DNA from 2 places in the Neobacillus sp. SAB-20_R2A genome. Region 2 is predicted to be linked to the other one. Evidence: riboswitches for the same ligand, from Rfam matches in the RefSeq annotation. Region 2 holds a riboswitch; the other holds the start of a gene.
The links. Region 2 has a riboswitch for cyclic di-GMP ahead of V5M37_RS15030 (hypothetical protein). Riboswitches for the same ligand answer to the same signal wherever they lie in the genome.
Positions count from the first base shown of each region.

Region 1 (7,995 bases), 2.2 Mb from region 2:
TCCTGCACTTGCTCCTCTTCAAACGACGATTGCGGAGGCAGCCCACAACGAAGGGAAGCAAGCATTGCCGGCGCTGCAGACGGAGCTAGAAGGAATATTGGGTAAGAAGCAAGCTCAAGAATTAATAAAGTCATTTCAGGAACAGCTTAAATCAAATCAAAACACTGTTCAGGTGCAAAACCCGCTTCAACAACCAATCCAATTTGTGCGGGAGCAAGTTTACCAGCCAGAGAATGCGGTCGAGATAAAGAAAAATCTACCTGTTTCTAAACTTGAACCCGATTCTGATTTCAAACAGCAGCAATTCGACGGAAAAGAAGTTATTTTTCAATCCCTAACTCGCCCGGGAAGTGCAGACCAGCCAGCTGCTAAGAATGAACCTACCCAACTAACAAAGGTTTCTAAGGAACAACTGGCAGCAGAGGTGATGGGCTTATTAAAGAACCATACCAATCTACAAAAGAGCTCTGACATCATCGAAGCGAAATTTTCACTGACGCCGGAGCACCTTGGGGAGATTGATATAAAAATTGTCATTCAAAAGGGGCAGGTAACGGCGCAATTTCTGGCAGATACCGCCCATGGAAAAGAAATGCTAGATTCGCAAATGTCACTTTTGAAGGCTTCCTTGCAGCAGCAAGGCTTTCAAGTGGATAAAATTGAAGTCGCTCAAAGCGGCCAGATGTTACATAATTTTTCCCAGCAGGAGAGTCGGTCGCAGCAGGACCATTCGCAGCAGCGCCAGCCCAAAAAGAAAGTGAATCGTGATGAGTTTTATCAAAGCCATAACACGATTGACACATATATGCATAGAGGGTCCGATACGACGATTAATATTCTTGCATAAAAGGAGATGAAGAACATGACATCCGTAAATACAACCACACCATTCTCGAATACGCTCAGTACAAAACAGACAAACCAAGCCACAAATTCATTAGGCAAGGATGCATTCCTGAAACTACTGACTACCCAATTGCGGAATCAGGACCCAACCCAGCCAATGGAGGACCGGGAATTTATTTCCCAGCTGGCCCAATTTAGCACCCTTGAACAGATGTCCAACTTAAATCAGGCCTTTGCCCAATTCGCCAACTCGAACACGAAAGATATCAGCTACTATTCCCATATGATCAGCAAGGAAGCGTCCTGGCTGGATGCCGAAACAGGTCTTCAGGCGAGCGGCATCATTAATGGGGTCATCAAAAAGGATAATCAATTTTTTTATAAAATAAATGACCAAGAGATTCCAATTGAATCAATCATTTCTGCAAAAAACCAAAACTAACAAACTCTGGAGGTAGGTAACATGCTTCGTTCTTTAAATTCAAGTGTATCTGGTATGAAGGCGTTCCAAAACAAATTAGATGTCATTGGTAACAATATCGCCAACGTGAATACGGTTGGTTATAAGAAAAGCCGTATCATGTTTCAGGATGTGTTAAGCCAAACCGTCCGCGGCAGTTCATCACCGGATCCGGTCGGCGGGTCGGGCGGAACGAATCCGGTGCAAATCGGGTTAGGTGTGAAAACGGCGTCGATTGATACGATTCACATGGCCGGAAGTCCGACGACTACGAATCTATCATCGGATTTATACATGGATGGGGACGGATTTTTCGTGGTGCAAAGCGACAGCGGGGCAAAGTACTTAACACGTGCCGGTAACTTTGACCGGGACGGCGCCGGCAACCTCGTGAATCCACAAGGATATAAAGTTTTAGATTCTGATGGGAATCCTATCCAAGTTGATTCAGATGTTTATGTTTCCTACACCATTGATTATAATGGGGTTATTAAAGGGGTCACTCCTGCTGGCACCGCCGATGAGATTGCCACTTTAGGTACGGTTGTTGTTTCCAATCCAGGCGGCTTGAAAAAAGTGGGCGGTTCCCTGTATGAATTAACAGGAAATTCCGATACAGAAACCAATATTGATAATCTAATTGCGAAGCGTTCTGATAACCATGCTGGGCAAATTGTTTCCGGCCAGCTGGAAATGTCAAACGTGGACCTGTCCGAAGAGATTACCGAAATGATTACCGCACAGCGCGGTTTCCAGGCGAACGCCAAGGTGATTACCGTGTCCGACTCCATTTTGGAAGAATTGGTGAATTTAAAGCGATAATAGTTTCAAATTTTTATAAGGGAGGGAAAGTATTACTGCTTTCCCTTCGCATCATTTTATGGTGGTGGAACCTACGCAATGAAAGAAAAAATCATTCAAAACAGCCAAGACGTCAAAGTTTATGATTTTAAAAAAGCGCTTCGCTTATCGATGGAGCAGGTTCGTGTTTTGACGAGAATCCATGATAATTTCGCTTATCAGCTGGCTTCCTCAATTTCGACGCAATTAAGAACCATCGTGCAAGTGGATGTGGTGTCGGTCAATCAAATGCTTTACGAGGAATTCATCAAGGAACTGCCGGCTTATACAATTTTAAACGTTTTTGAAACGTCCGAAAAAGGGCGCATGATTATGGAGCTAAAGCCGCAAATGGCATATGCCATCCTCAATCGTCTGCTCGGCGGCCGGGAGCTTTCGGCAGCCTCCGGGGATAAAACAACGTTAACGCAAATTGAGAATAAAATTCTTCATAAGCTGTTCGAGGGCTTTGTAGAGAATTTACGGAAATCGTGGAAGGATCTCATGAACGTTGATATGAAGGTGATTGAGATAGAAACGAATCCCCAGTTTCTGCAGGTCGCCATCCCGAATGAAACCGTGATTGTGATTGCCTTTACGATTAAAATCGGTGATGTGACGGAAAAAATGCACATTTGCATTCCGTATATCATTTTGGAGCCGTTTTTGCCAAAGCTGTCATCCTATCAATTGTTCTCGACCCGAAGTCACGCCAAAAGCACGCAGGAATCCAAGCTGTTAAAGTCCAAAATTGAAGAACTGGAAATCCCGTTAAGCGTCGAACTAGGGCGCTCGAAGATTTCGATTGAAGAGTTTTTATCGTTAAACGCCGGGGATGTCATCCAGTTGAATCAGTTGTATGATGAACCGTTAAAGGCGAAGGTGGGCAAAGAAGTGAAATTCTTTGTTAAACCGGGTGTGAAGAAGACACGGCTGGCAGCCGAAATCGAAACTGTTTTAGAAAAAGAGGGAAAATAAGATGAGTAACGAGGGGAAAATTTCAAGAGAAGAATTGGAAGCTCTATTAGGCGATACCGAAAAGGAAACGAAGCCGTTTATTTTTCAAGACTTGCCGGATGAACCGCAAAAGCGGGAACCGGATGACTCCGTTAATTTGGATTTGCTCATGGATATTTCGTTGGAGCTTGTCGTGGAGCTGGGCCGGACGAAAAAGAAAATTAACGAAATTCTCGAACTCACACAAGGCTCCATTATCGAACTGGACCGTGTCTCCGGAGAGCCAGTCGATGTCTTGATCAACGGAAAAATTGTCGCCAAAGGAGAAGTGGTCGTCATCGACGATTATTTTGGGATAAGAATTACGGAAATTTTAAATAAAACAATCAATTAACCTCCAGAAAGGCTTTCGCGGCCTTTCTTTTTTTCTGTATTCTAAATATATCCGCGGATTTTTTAACGATATCTGCGAATTTCCGAATATATCCGCAAATTTTTAAATATATCCGCGGATTTCCGAATATATCGGCGAATTCTAAAATTTATCCGCGAATCTTATATCCGGCCCCCCACTCCCCAAAGTTTTCAAAAAGAACTAAACGTTACCCAGCAACCTGCCGTAATTATTAATAAAGCATGAAATGAACGTACGGAGGATTCCCAAAAATGATATCAAATGATTTTCGCTTATCCGGTCTGGCGTCGGGGATGGATACTGAGGCGCTTGTGACCAAATTAATGAACGCGGAAAAAATCCCCTTAAACAAGGTAATTCAAAATAAGACGATGACAGAATGGAAAATGGATGCGTACCGCGATGTGAATACCAAATTTCTCGATTTGCGGTCTTCGATGGAAGCGCTCAGGCTCGAATCCACTTTTCAAAAAAGCAAGCTGTCGTCCTCGGATGCCGCCAAGGTCGATGTTTCTCTTACAGGCACCTCAAGCAGAAGTGAATACGTGATTTCCTCTGCCAAACTCTATCAGCCGGGTACGCCTTCCTCTGTCAAATTCGCACAGGCAGGAGTAGCCAATGATAAAGCCGAACTAGGATCGGGATTTAGTTTTACCCTAAACAACGAACCTATCAGCCTTACTGCACAGGATACAATCCAAAGCTCGATTACAAAAATTAATGCCTTATCCACGAAAACAGGGGTGACGGCCACTTATTCCAGCGGCGATAATGCTATTATTTTCACCTCAAAGGATGACCAGACAGGTATCAGCATTGCCAATGTATCCAACAGCTCAAACGTGCTTAAGATTACAGCGGGTACGGTAGACAGCCAGCAGAATGACTTCCCAGCAGGAAACGCCAGCGGGGCTGTCGGTACCTCACCCGTCTCATCAACACCCGGCGAGGTCACCATTAACGGAACGACCATCACGATCAAAAGCAACCAATTTACCTACGACGGCATCCAGTTTAACCTAAAAACCGAATTGCCGGCCGGAAGCAATGTCAACATTACGAAGAAACCAGATGTCGATGCGATTTTTGACACAATCAAAGGCTTTGTTGACAAATACAACGAAACAATCAAAACCCTTCACGACAAATTGGGCGAAAAGCGCTATAAAGACTATACCCCTTTGTTAGATGACCAGAAGAAGGATATGAAGGACAAAGAAATCGAGCTGTGGGAGGAAAAAGCAAAGAGCGGCCTACTATCAAATGACCAGATGATTGCCTCCGCTCTCGACAAAATGCGGTCCATCCTCTATTCCAAAGTCAGTGACAAAGATCCTGCCATAATGAACAGTGACTTCGATACGCTAGCGGAAATCGGCATCACCTCAAGTACTAACTACCGGGATAATGGCAAGCTCGTCATCGATGAAACGAAATTGAAAGCGGCACTGGAAAATAATCTAGACCAAGTCGCTCAGCTTTTTTCAAAAAAATACGATATGGGGGCTTCCACCAACAACACAGTGAACAATGCCGAAGAGTTTCAAAACAGCGGGGTCGCCTGGCGGTTGTATGACCAGCTGAACGAAACGATGAAGGACATAACGAAGACGGCCGGTTATTCAAGTGATACCTACCTATCCAAGGCGTTAAAGCGGCTGGATGAGCAAATTGATTCCTGGGAGAAACGCCTGCAGACAAAGGAAAGCTATTACTGGAAGCAGTTCACCGCGATGGAGCAGGCCATCCAGAAGTCGAATACGCAAAGCAGCTGGCTGATGCAGCAAATGGGTGGTGGAATGTAATCGATGGAGCAACAAAAAGAGCAGTTTTTAAAAGATTACTATCAGCTGACAAGCAATCTACTAGAAACGAATGAAGTAGAACTTATTGAACAGCTGCTCCAAGAACGGGACCAGTGCATTGAGAAAGTAAACGAGCTAGATCAACGTAACGGTGCCATCCTCATGAGCGAAGCCATCAAGGAAGAGCTCCGGCACATTCACACGTTAGAACGAAAGCTTCAGGAAAAATTAACTAGGGCCAAGCAAACTATTCTTGCGGCGATTGGTTCTCTCCAAAAAGAGAAAACGATCAAACAGCAGTATGGGGAACCAGCTGCGGCAGCGGTAAGCGGAATTTTTTACGACAAGCGAAAATAAGGGAAAGGTGTGAGACTTTTGGCTTTGAACAATGCCTATCAATCTTACGAAAATAATCAAGTATTATATGCGAAAAAAGAAGAGCTGCCCCTTTTGTTATATACCGGGGCGATTAAATTTATCCTTCAGGCCAGAATGGCGATGGAGAAAAATGATTGGCAAAGGGCGAATGACCGAATCCAGCGGGCTCAAAAAATTGTTACCGAATTAATGGTTACCCTGAATATGGATATCGAAATCTCAAAATCTTTTATAGTACTTTACGATTACATGAAGGAAAAGTTAATAGAGGCGAATATCAAAAAGGACGAGCAGCTGTTAATCGAAGTGGAAAAAATGTTAACAGAACTGCAGGATACCTGGAAAGAAGCGCTGAAAATAGTACGGCCTGCTTAACTAATTTTAGTTAAGTAGGCCTTTTTAATTAATTTTGTTGTCAACTGACTAAAACCATTGTATTATTATTTTTGTAGGAAAAATTCGACAATATGATTTTCCAAAAATCGACAAATACAATCCGATAATAGCAAACCTGGGGAAACCCAGCGACGCAAAGCTATAGGGGCTAAGGATCCGAAGGGATTACGCCAGCCAGTTGCCGAAGAGACTCATAGTTTACCCTATTAGACTATTCTTCGGAATGGTCTTTTTTATGTCCTAAAAATTAAAATTTAAATATTCTGAATTTTTTATAGGAGAGCTGACCCATGTCGATACTTCAAAACATCAATCTAGTCCAACGTGCTTTAGATGCCTCTGTGTTAAGACATAATGCCATTTCCAACAATATCGCCAATGTGAACACTCCAAACTATAAACCACAAAAAGTTATTTTTGAAGACATTTTAAAACAAGAACTTTCCGGTGCTGGCTTTGACGGGAAGAGAACCAATGCCAAGCATATCCCAATCGGCATAGCTGCTTCAAGCAAGCCTTTGGTGACCCAGGAACCTACTGTCATGCAAAATAGCGGCAATGGGGTGGATATGGATAGTGAGATGACGGAGTTGACCAAAAACTCGATTTGGTACCAAACATTATCATACCAGATAAGCGAAGAATTCAATTTACTTAAAACAGCGATTAAGAGCAGGTAGGTGATTCATAATGTCAATGTTCCAACCCTTAAATATTAGTTCTTCAGCCCTAACCGCCCAGCGGTTAAAAATGGATACAATCTCCTCCAATATCGCCAATGCGACGACCACCCGGGGCCAATTGGTGGAGGGGGTCTGGATGCCTTACCGGCGGAAGATGGTCGAGGTGCAAGCGAATGGGACGGGAGGAACCCCGTTCAGCCAATTCTTGCAAAATGAAATGAATTCAAATGGGGTCAAGGTTACAAGAATCGTAGAAGACAAAACTCCGTTTCGGCCGGTTTATGACCCGACCCATCCCGATGCCAATAATGAAGGCTACGTGATGATGCCAAACGTGGACATTACAAAAGAAATGGTCGACCTGATGACAGCCTCCCGTACATATGAAGCGAACATCACAGCCTTTAATGTTGGAAAAAATATGTCGCTGAAAGCTTTAGATATTGGCAGATAAGGAGTGTTAAAGAATGAGAATTGATCAGCTGTTTCCGGCGAAAGCATCGATAGTGGGAAAAACCCAAAATGCACAGCCCGCTTCCGTGTCAGGCACCTCTTTTTCGAACTCGTTAAGCGAGGCCTTACAGAAAGCAAATGAAACAATTGTCCAATCGGAAAACATGTCCGAAAAAATAGCCACAGGTGAAATAAAAAATATCCATGACGTCACCATAGCTGCACAAAAAGCACAAATCGCCCTGCAGCTGACAACCCAAGTAAGGGACAAAGTAGTCGAAGCCTACCAAGAAATCATGAGAATGCAAGTTTGAGGCATGGGTGAGGCATGGGTGAGGCATGGGGACGGTTCTTGTGCATCACTTTTCAGAAGCAAAGGGGCGTTCTTGTGCATCACCTTATCAGGAAGTCATGTGAAGAATGCAGGTTTTAAAGGTGCAGCCGATTCTTGGCTAGCATAGCGGAGGGCTTATGAATCAGAAATTAAATGATTTCAAGGAAAAACTCTCGCAGTTTTGGAAAAACGCGAGCAAGAAAAATAAAACATTATATATCGGGACGTTTATTTTACTAGTGGCCCTGCTCAGCTTTGGTATTTTTTATTTTTCCAAGCCCAGCCTTGTTCCTTTGTATGCCAATAGTTTGAGTCAAAAAGAAATTGGCGAGATTAAGGCCGTCTTGGAAAAGCAGGGGGTTACGGACATAGAAGTGACCAACAATGGCACGCAAATTCTCGTTCCGAAAGAGCAATCTGCAGATCTG
Region 1 covers NZ_CP145895.1:5,262,553-5,270,547, reverse strand. The annotation lists gene V5M37_RS25965 (flagellar hook-length control protein FliK) at 1-847, shown strand, start outside; gene V5M37_RS25960 (flagellar hook capping FlgD N-terminal domain-containing protein) at 863-1,288, shown strand; gene V5M37_RS25955 (flagellar hook-basal body complex protein) at 1,310-2,128, shown strand; gene fliM (flagellar motor switch protein FliM) at 2,207-3,124, shown strand; gene fliN (flagellar motor switch protein FliN) at 3,126-3,497, shown strand; gene fliD (flagellar filament capping protein FliD) at 3,770-5,323, shown strand; gene V5M37_RS25935 (hypothetical protein) at 5,327-5,680, shown strand; gene fliS (flagellar export chaperone FliS) at 5,690-6,076, shown strand; cyclic di-GMP riboswitch class I at 6,196-6,283, shown strand; gene flgB (flagellar basal body rod protein FlgB) at 6,388-6,777, shown strand; gene flgC (flagellar basal body rod protein FlgC) at 6,788-7,234, shown strand; gene fliE (flagellar hook-basal body complex protein FliE) at 7,248-7,547, shown strand; gene fliF (flagellar basal-body MS-ring/collar protein FliF) at 7,705-7,995, shown strand, end outside.
Region 1: it holds a riboswitch for cyclic di-GMP, as region 2 does, so the genes downstream of both, flgB (flagellar basal body rod protein FlgB) here and V5M37_RS15030 (hypothetical protein) in region 2, are expected to answer to the same signal.

Region 2 (7,995 bases):
AGAAGTGAAACAAAACTAAAAGCCAACATCCTTATTGGCTGCTTTTGCAAATCGGCCACCGTGACGATCCTGGTAACTTTGTTCTTTTCAAGGATAAAGGTGAATTCTCTCTCCTGAAAAATATCCAGCAAATCAATCAAAGAAGTGGAATCTGAGATAAGGTTATCGGCATGAAAATCCTCAACAAACTCACTTATTTTTCCTTCTTTTTTTATATCTTCTCTTTTTACGTATCCAATAAGTTTTCCGCCCTGTTTAACCCCATAAATATCAAAATCGCAATCAAACATTTCCTTTTTAACAGCGACTGCATCATCATCCGCCTCACATGTCTTGATCTCTTCTGAAAGCAATTCCACAGTCAGATTATTTTCATAGATATCTCTTAATTTCCGATAACCTTTTAGGGCATTGGATTTCAACCATGACTCCCCCTTCCTTATAAATGAAGCTTTTATTCTGGACGGTCTTTCAGGCTGTTGTACTTTACAATCGGTCCGAGGTGACTGAACTGCCCGGCTGCCTGCTCCATTAGCAGCTCTGCCTCTCCGTATGTCCCGGCAGGAAGAATGTCCAACTGACGATACCCCATATTACCATAGCAATAGACGAGCAGAAAATCATTCGTTTTCCAAACTTCAAAGCGATACATAAACCAGTGGTTAGGCACAGCCAAATACTGTCCAGATTGAAATGTTTTCACTCCTAGTCGGTGGAAGGCAAACTCTGCATTCACCGTGGTATAGGATTGGCCAGCCTCTAATATGAGCGGCTGATTTTTCGAATATAGGTGTTCCATCCCTTCCAAAGTGGAAAGTCCTGTTTCTTTTTTTGTCGCTACGATGACAGGAGATTGCTTTTTTGTTCTAAATTCATAATAGTCGATGATCTCACTGTCACTCCATTGTACATGGAGATTGGCTTCTTTTAGCAAATTGGCCCACTTCCCGACATCTGCCGGGCTTTCCAATCGCTCACAAGAGAGATAGGTTCCGTTCGGGGTTAAAAAGAAGTCAACGATTTGCAAATACCAGCTGTCACCAAACGTTGGTTTTTCCTTCAGGTGGTCAGGGAGCGACCAATAGTTTTGAATGAAAATGGGCCCCATAATCTCATGAAAGCTGCGTACCGAAATAATCATATCAAAAGAATGCTTAGAAAAATGGTCGAGGAGCTCCATAAAGCCGATTTGATAAAAACTCACGTTTGAGAGCCCTAGTTGTTTGGCCAACTGCCGGGCACACTGGATTCCGTTTTCCGACTGGTCGACTCCGACGATTTCCGTATCAGGAAAAAGCTGTGCATACCAGCATGCCGACAATCCATTATCACACCCGATTTCCAAAATTCTCTTTGGCTTTAATTCCTTTTGCTGGCTTACCCAGGTGAGCAATGATTTGTGAAAGGACATCGTCCACGATTCTGCCCCTAAACTAAATGGCAGGGTTTGATTCTTCACATCATATATGTTCCCTTTTCTTTTGCGGGAAATAAGCGGTTCCAGTTCCTCTGCCAAGACGGAATCTATAGCAGTGACGTGCTTCCAAAAAGCGAGCTTGCTTTTGCATTCTTTGATTCCGAGTGAATTAAAATAGTCGCCAATATTGGGTTTCTTTTGTTTCGTCTCAATTGACATACAATAATCTCCAGTTTATCTAAATTATTACTTAATATTAAGACCAGGTTATAAATGTTTAGTTTTATGATAATCGGTTTTTACGATTTTTTCAAAAGATTTATTAATTCGGTTAAGACATTTCCCACTTCTGGAAACGAAAAACATTATCATTTGCCATTATTTCTGTTATAATTTTGTATGCTTTTTAACTGAGGTTTCATTACAGGAGGATCTCCTATGAATCAATTGTTACAATTAAACACGATATTTATTAGTATAATAATAGAAGCAATTCCTTTTATTGTGATCGGCGCGTTTGTTGCGGCACTGATCGAAGTGTTTGTTTCGGAAAATATGATTGTCCGCATCATGCCGAAAAATAAGATTCTTTCGGTGATAACTGCTAGTTTCGTAGGCGCAATATTTCCAGGCTGTGAATGCGGGATTGTTCCCATTACGAAAAGATTAGTTGAAAAAGGTGTGGCCCTTCCGGCCGCGATTTCGTTTATGCTCACCGGACCGATTATCAATCCGATTGTTCTTTTTTCAACGTATATCGCCTTTGGTAATAGCTGGACGATGGTTTGGTATCGTGCCGGGTTTGCCATCGTGGTTTCGATTTTAGTTGGGATTGTTCTTTCTTTCGTGGTTAAGACAAACCAGTTAAGGCTGAATGCGGATGAACATGTTCATGTCCATGACCATTCGAAACAAAATACGAAGCAAAAATTGGTCAGCGTGATCACTCATACCATCGATGAATTTTTCCACGTCGGGAAGTACTTGGTGATGGGTTCGTTAATCGCTTCAGCGATGCAAACATTTATTCCGACTTCTACGTTAGCGGCACTTGGTCATTCCAAAGTAGCGGGTGTTCTTGTCATGATGGCGCTGGCGTTCATTTTATCAATTTGTTCTGAAGCGGATGCGTTTGTTGCTTCGTCTTTCAGAAACACATTTTCACAAAGTTCAATTGTGACATTCTTGGTGTTTGGTGCGATGGTTGACATCAAGAACCTGCTGATGATGTTCGGGACGTTTAAGCCAAAATTCGTCATCCTGCTTGTTTCGTTAATTTCAGCATTCGTATTTATCGGTTCACTACTACTCTAAAGGAGGGAAGAAAATGTTTCGCGTCGTGATTTTATTATTGTTTACCAACTTGTTTTTCTATTTGCATTTATCAGGAAACATTTCGAAGTATATTAATATGAAGTATTCCTTTCTTTCCTACAGTATGATTTATGCCCTATTCTTCCTAACTATTGTAGAAGGAATCAGATGGTACCTTAAAGAGAAAAAATCAGAGATAGAATTGGAATGTCATGAATGCCATCACGATCATTCACATGACCATAAAAAGCCTTCTTTTGGAAAAAAGCTAAAAAGAACGGTTTCGTATACGATGATTGTCCTTCCAGCTTTGACAGGTGTGTTTTTGCCGGTAGCGACCCTAGATTCACAATTAGTTAATGCCAAAGGATTTAGTTTTCCTACGTTAGAGGACGGGGCCGACCGTTATGGCATGCATCAAATATTAAATCCCGACATGAGTAAATTTATGGGCCAGGATGCATTTACGGATTTAGTCAAAAAGGAATTCAAATCGTATAAAGGAAATGACCATATTACCTTAACAGATGAGGACTATTTAAAAGGTCTGGAAGTCATCTACAACTTTTCCGGGGAATTTGTTGGGAAAACCATGACGATGAAGGGTTTTTCATATAACGGTCCGGGATTAAACGGTAACCAAATCTTTTTATTCCGATTTGGGATTATTCACTGTATTGCCGACTCTGGTGTGTTCGGAATGATGATTCAATTCCCTGAAAATGTCCACATCCCAAATGATCAGTGGTACGAAGTAACGGGAACGATGGACACGATGTATTATCAACCTTTTAAAATGAAAATCCCTATTTTAAAAGTGACGGATTATAAAATCATCGAGCAGCCGAAAGATGCTTATGTTTATCGGAATAGTTTTTAAAATAAAAAAGAAAGCTCCAAGCACTTTAAAAAGTCCTTGGAGCTTTCTTTTTCGAGTGGCTTCTGTGCTCTAGTCAGAAAAGACGGAGTGGAAAAACGCCTTTCTTCTATCGTAGCGTTCTAAGGCAACCAAAAATAACCTTCTTTTCAACAATTCATTTTCTAACAATTTATAATTTTTGTCGGCCATTTTTAGTAAAGCGGTAATGTACCCCTCTATAATATTTTCATCACTAAGTTCCACCACATCCATTTCAAGTTCGTTGTCATAAGCAAGTGTAGTCACATGAAATCCCCCTAAAATATCTACTATTTTAGGCAGCTCAGCCATCCTAGTTTCATCGAACCCTTAGACCTGTAGCTTTGCGTCCCAATCTTTCGAGTGGTTTGCCTTTATCTAAATAAACTAATTATTTATATTATATTACAATTTTTTCAAATATTACATAACAAAATTATTTCTGGTAAAAATGAACCAGACGATGCATAGGGACGGTTCTTATGCCTCATTTTTGCTAGAAATTGAGGTGCGAGAACCGTCCCTATGCTTCATATTAAAATTAGCTTTTGATCACTTTTTCTTTTTGCTTTCATCTATCGGTGCAGGCGCAGTACTTTGGTCATTGGCAGTCAAATCGATGCCATAATCTTTAGCAAACACCATATGAGTTTCCACTAGCACATCCTTCGTGTTTTCATCTAAATTGAAAACTCTGGCACCGCGCAATCTATTTCGGTCAGCCCCCGTTAGTCCGTATGCGCCAAAACCTGTGCTGCCAGAATAGCCAAGCAAGATTCCATAATAATTACCCATATATGTATTGACATGGTCGTGTCCACAGAAGACCCCTTTGACATCCCCTCTTTCCAGCATGGCCGAAAACATTCCGCTGTTGATTGGACCCGGGCATTCCTCTTCATTTCTTTCGCCCACAATATTGTGTTTAATCAAGGCCTTTGCGTGATGAGCATCCGTTCTTCCGTCAACACTTCCAAACCACATAAATCTGTGCTCCCAAAGCGGTATATGAATAAATACTAGCGATGGAACTTTATGCCCCCATTGCTGTTCCAGTTTTTTTGACGTCTCATAATACCAGCTGACTTGGTTCATACGGAGCCAATCCCATGTCGGGTATCCTTGAAAATCTTGACCCGCAATTGTATCAGGAGCATATCTTCCACTGTCAAGCAGCCAGAGGTTGAACGCCGCATCCGTCCCTTTTGAATTTTTGATAAGAAGATTCATGTTTCCAGTACCTGTAATGTCTTTTACCCCAGGTGTGTTCATATTGTATCGGTAAGACATATAAATACCCAGCATGTCCTCCTCATTTAGACCGCTTTTTGGGGTGGAATCCTCATCATGGTTTCCGTATGTAATGGCCCACTTAATCCCTCTTTGCTCCATCGGCTTCGCCACATTGTTGATGGCTTGTTTCATTTCGATAGGTGTGTCACAGCCCCCAGTGATGTTGTCTCCGTTAAGGACTACAAAATCTGGTTTCTCTGTATCAAGAACTTTTTCCATCAGCTGTATGGTACGGCGGTCAATATTTTCATCATCCTGTGTATCATTAAACTGAACAATCTTGAATTTGCCGTCTGGATTAAATTGAAGCTTCATATCATCATTTAATTCGGCATAGGCTGTCCCAGTAAACAAATCTTTTGGAAGGCCGGCTGCTCCGAGTGTTAAAGCAAGTGTACCTATTCCCCCGATTTTGATAAATTTCCTTCTGTCCATCTCTTTTTGTGAATCCAGATTACTCATAACAAAACCTCCTCTAGTTTTTTAAGTTCACAGTTTAAAAAATATATCTATTACTAACATAGCAAGGAGATTTTAATTCTCTGTATAGGTTATGTAAATTGTTGATTATAAATTGGTAAAGAATTCTAGACAAAGATAATTCACCTAATGATTATGAAAAAATCCATTAAAAAGAATTGTAAAAATCACACCAAAATTCAGGTGCTAATAGAAAAACAGAGTAGCCACTGATAGGACCACCCTGTTTTCATTTGATTATTTTAAGGTCAATTTTAGAATGGTTTAATTAAATACATGCTCTTCCAGTTTTGATTTAGCCTCCTAAAAAATCTGCAATATATCTATCTAGTTTTTATAGCATTAAATGCATCCTTCAAGGCATTGGCCGCCTGGTTGATGGCGTTATGTGCTTCCGTCAGCACCCCTGGCATCCAGAAGAAACCGTGAATCATTCCGTCATAGCGTGTCGATTCCACCGGTACGCCTGCTGCTTTCAGCCGTTCCGCATAGGCTTCCCCTTCATCTCGCAACGGATCAAAGCCTGCCGTAATCACCAGCGCTGGCGGAAGTCCGCTTAAATCCTCTGCCAATAATGGCGAAGCATACGGATTTTGGCCATCCTCTTCATTACGTAGATAATGATTCCAGAACCAGACCATTGTATTTTTTGTTAAAAAGTAACCCTCTGCATTATCACGATAAGAGTCCGTGTCATAAGCGTGATTGGTAACTGGATAAATGAGCATTTGATAGGCAAATGAAGGGCCTTCCTGTTCACGAGCCATCAAGGCCACAACCGCAGCAAGGTTTCCGCCCGCACTGTCACCGCCTACGGCAATTCGCTCGGCGTCTACTTGAATGGATGCAGCATTTTCCGCCACCCATTTAGCAGCAGCATACGAATCCTCAGCGGCAGTTGGGAATTTGTGTTCCGGCGCCAAGCGGTAATCGACGGATACGACAACACATCCAGCTCTGTTTGCTAACATCCGGCAAGGCACGTCAACAGTATCCAGGTTGCCGATAACCCAGCCCCCGCCATGGTAGTAAACCAATGCAGGGAATGGCCCTTCACCCGCCGGCGTGTAAATGCGGACAGGGATTTCCCCTCCCTGTACCGGAATGGTCCTGTTTTCTACTTTGGCTACCTCTTCAGGCGCGCCCGCTAATAGACTAAAATCACCCATCCTGGCTAGTTCAGGGGTAAGCTGCTCCATAGGCGGGGCACCTGCGGACTCTAATTGTTTTAAAATAAACCATGCTTGAGGATCAATGTTTGACACGAAAAATCCCTCCTTCACTTTGCTATCATCCGTGCTATTATCTGCTAGCACAGTGGTAAACCCTTCATAGCCTCTTGCTGCAACATCATCACATATTAATCGATACAGCCCGACTCCTCCGGCAAAGGCAAGGAATCCGCGCGGCTTACCGTCAATATTCGCACCCATGTACCAGGAATCTGTTTTAGTTAGCAGAGACATGTCGGCAATAGCGCGGCATTGATGGCTCCAAAATGCTTCCGCCTCTTCAGTGGCCTCAAATGCTTCCAAATGATGCTCACGAAGATAATCAATGCAATCGGCAACCCAATCCACATGTTGCTCAATCGAAACCATCATGTTGCTTAGTACGGATGGGCTTTGCGGACCGGTCAGCATAAACATGTTCGGGAAGCCGGAAGTGGCTAGTCCAAGATAGGTCTTTAACTCGGCGCCGTCTGCCCACTTATCCTTGAGCGAGACACCGTTTTTTCCACGAATATCAATTTTAAATAAAGGTCCTGTCATGGCATCAAAACCAGTCGCAAACACAAGGACATCTAATTCATACTCGTTGTCTGTCGTTTTGATTCCATCAGGTGTAATTTCCATAATTGGCGCTGCCTTAATATCGACAAGTGAGACATTTTCTCGGTTGTAGGTTTCAAAATAGTTGGTATCTATGATAGGTCGTTTAGTAGCGTAGTAGTAGGTCGGCATTAACTTTTGTGCTACTTCGGGGTCATGAACAATTTGCTTAATCTTGGAGCGGATAAAGGATGCGGCGGTGTCATTCGACTCTGGGAGTATGGCTATATCATTGTAATTGTATGTAAGTGTAAATAGGCCGCCCTCCTGCCAGGCTTTTTCATATAATCGTTCCCGTTCTTCAGGGCTATCTTCGAGAGCAGACCGCATCCGAGGTCCATATGGTACACCGTGCTGCGAGTATCGCATTTGCTGTTTAGTCTCATCATAATTTTCCCAAGTCTTGCGGATTTCTTCTGCCTCAAGTGGATGATTTTGCGCTGGACAGCTATACTGCGGTGTCCGTTGAAAAACAGTTAAGTGGCCTGCTTCTTTAGCGATAGCAGGGATTGCTTGAATGCCACTTGAACCAGTTCCAATCACCCCGACACGCTTACCGCTAAAGTCCACCTTTTTGTGCGGCCATCTTCCCGTGTGGTACATCTCGCCTTTGAAGCTGTCCAAGCCTTTAATTTTCGGGATGTTAGAAGAAGAAAGACAGCCTAATGCGGTGATAAAGTATTCAGCTGCGACTAAAGTGCCATCATCCATGCGGATCTCCCAGTTTCGGGTTTGTTCATTGTAGCGGGCGGCTGTAATCC
Region 2 covers NZ_CP145895.1:3,080,488-3,088,482, forward strand. The annotation lists gene V5M37_RS15010 (hypothetical protein) at 1-422, opposite strand, end outside; gene V5M37_RS15015 (methyltransferase domain-containing protein) at 455-1,636, opposite strand; gene V5M37_RS15020 (permease) at 1,838-2,731, shown strand; gene V5M37_RS15025 (TIGR03943 family putative permease subunit) at 2,745-3,611, shown strand; gene V5M37_RS15030 (hypothetical protein) at 3,681-3,896, opposite strand; cyclic di-GMP riboswitch class I at 3,925-4,012, opposite strand; gene V5M37_RS15035 (metallophosphoesterase family protein) at 4,182-5,384, opposite strand; gene V5M37_RS15040 (alpha/beta hydrolase) at 5,726-6,601, opposite strand; partial or broken gene V5M37_RS15045 (flavin-containing monooxygenase) at 7,670-7,995, opposite strand, start outside.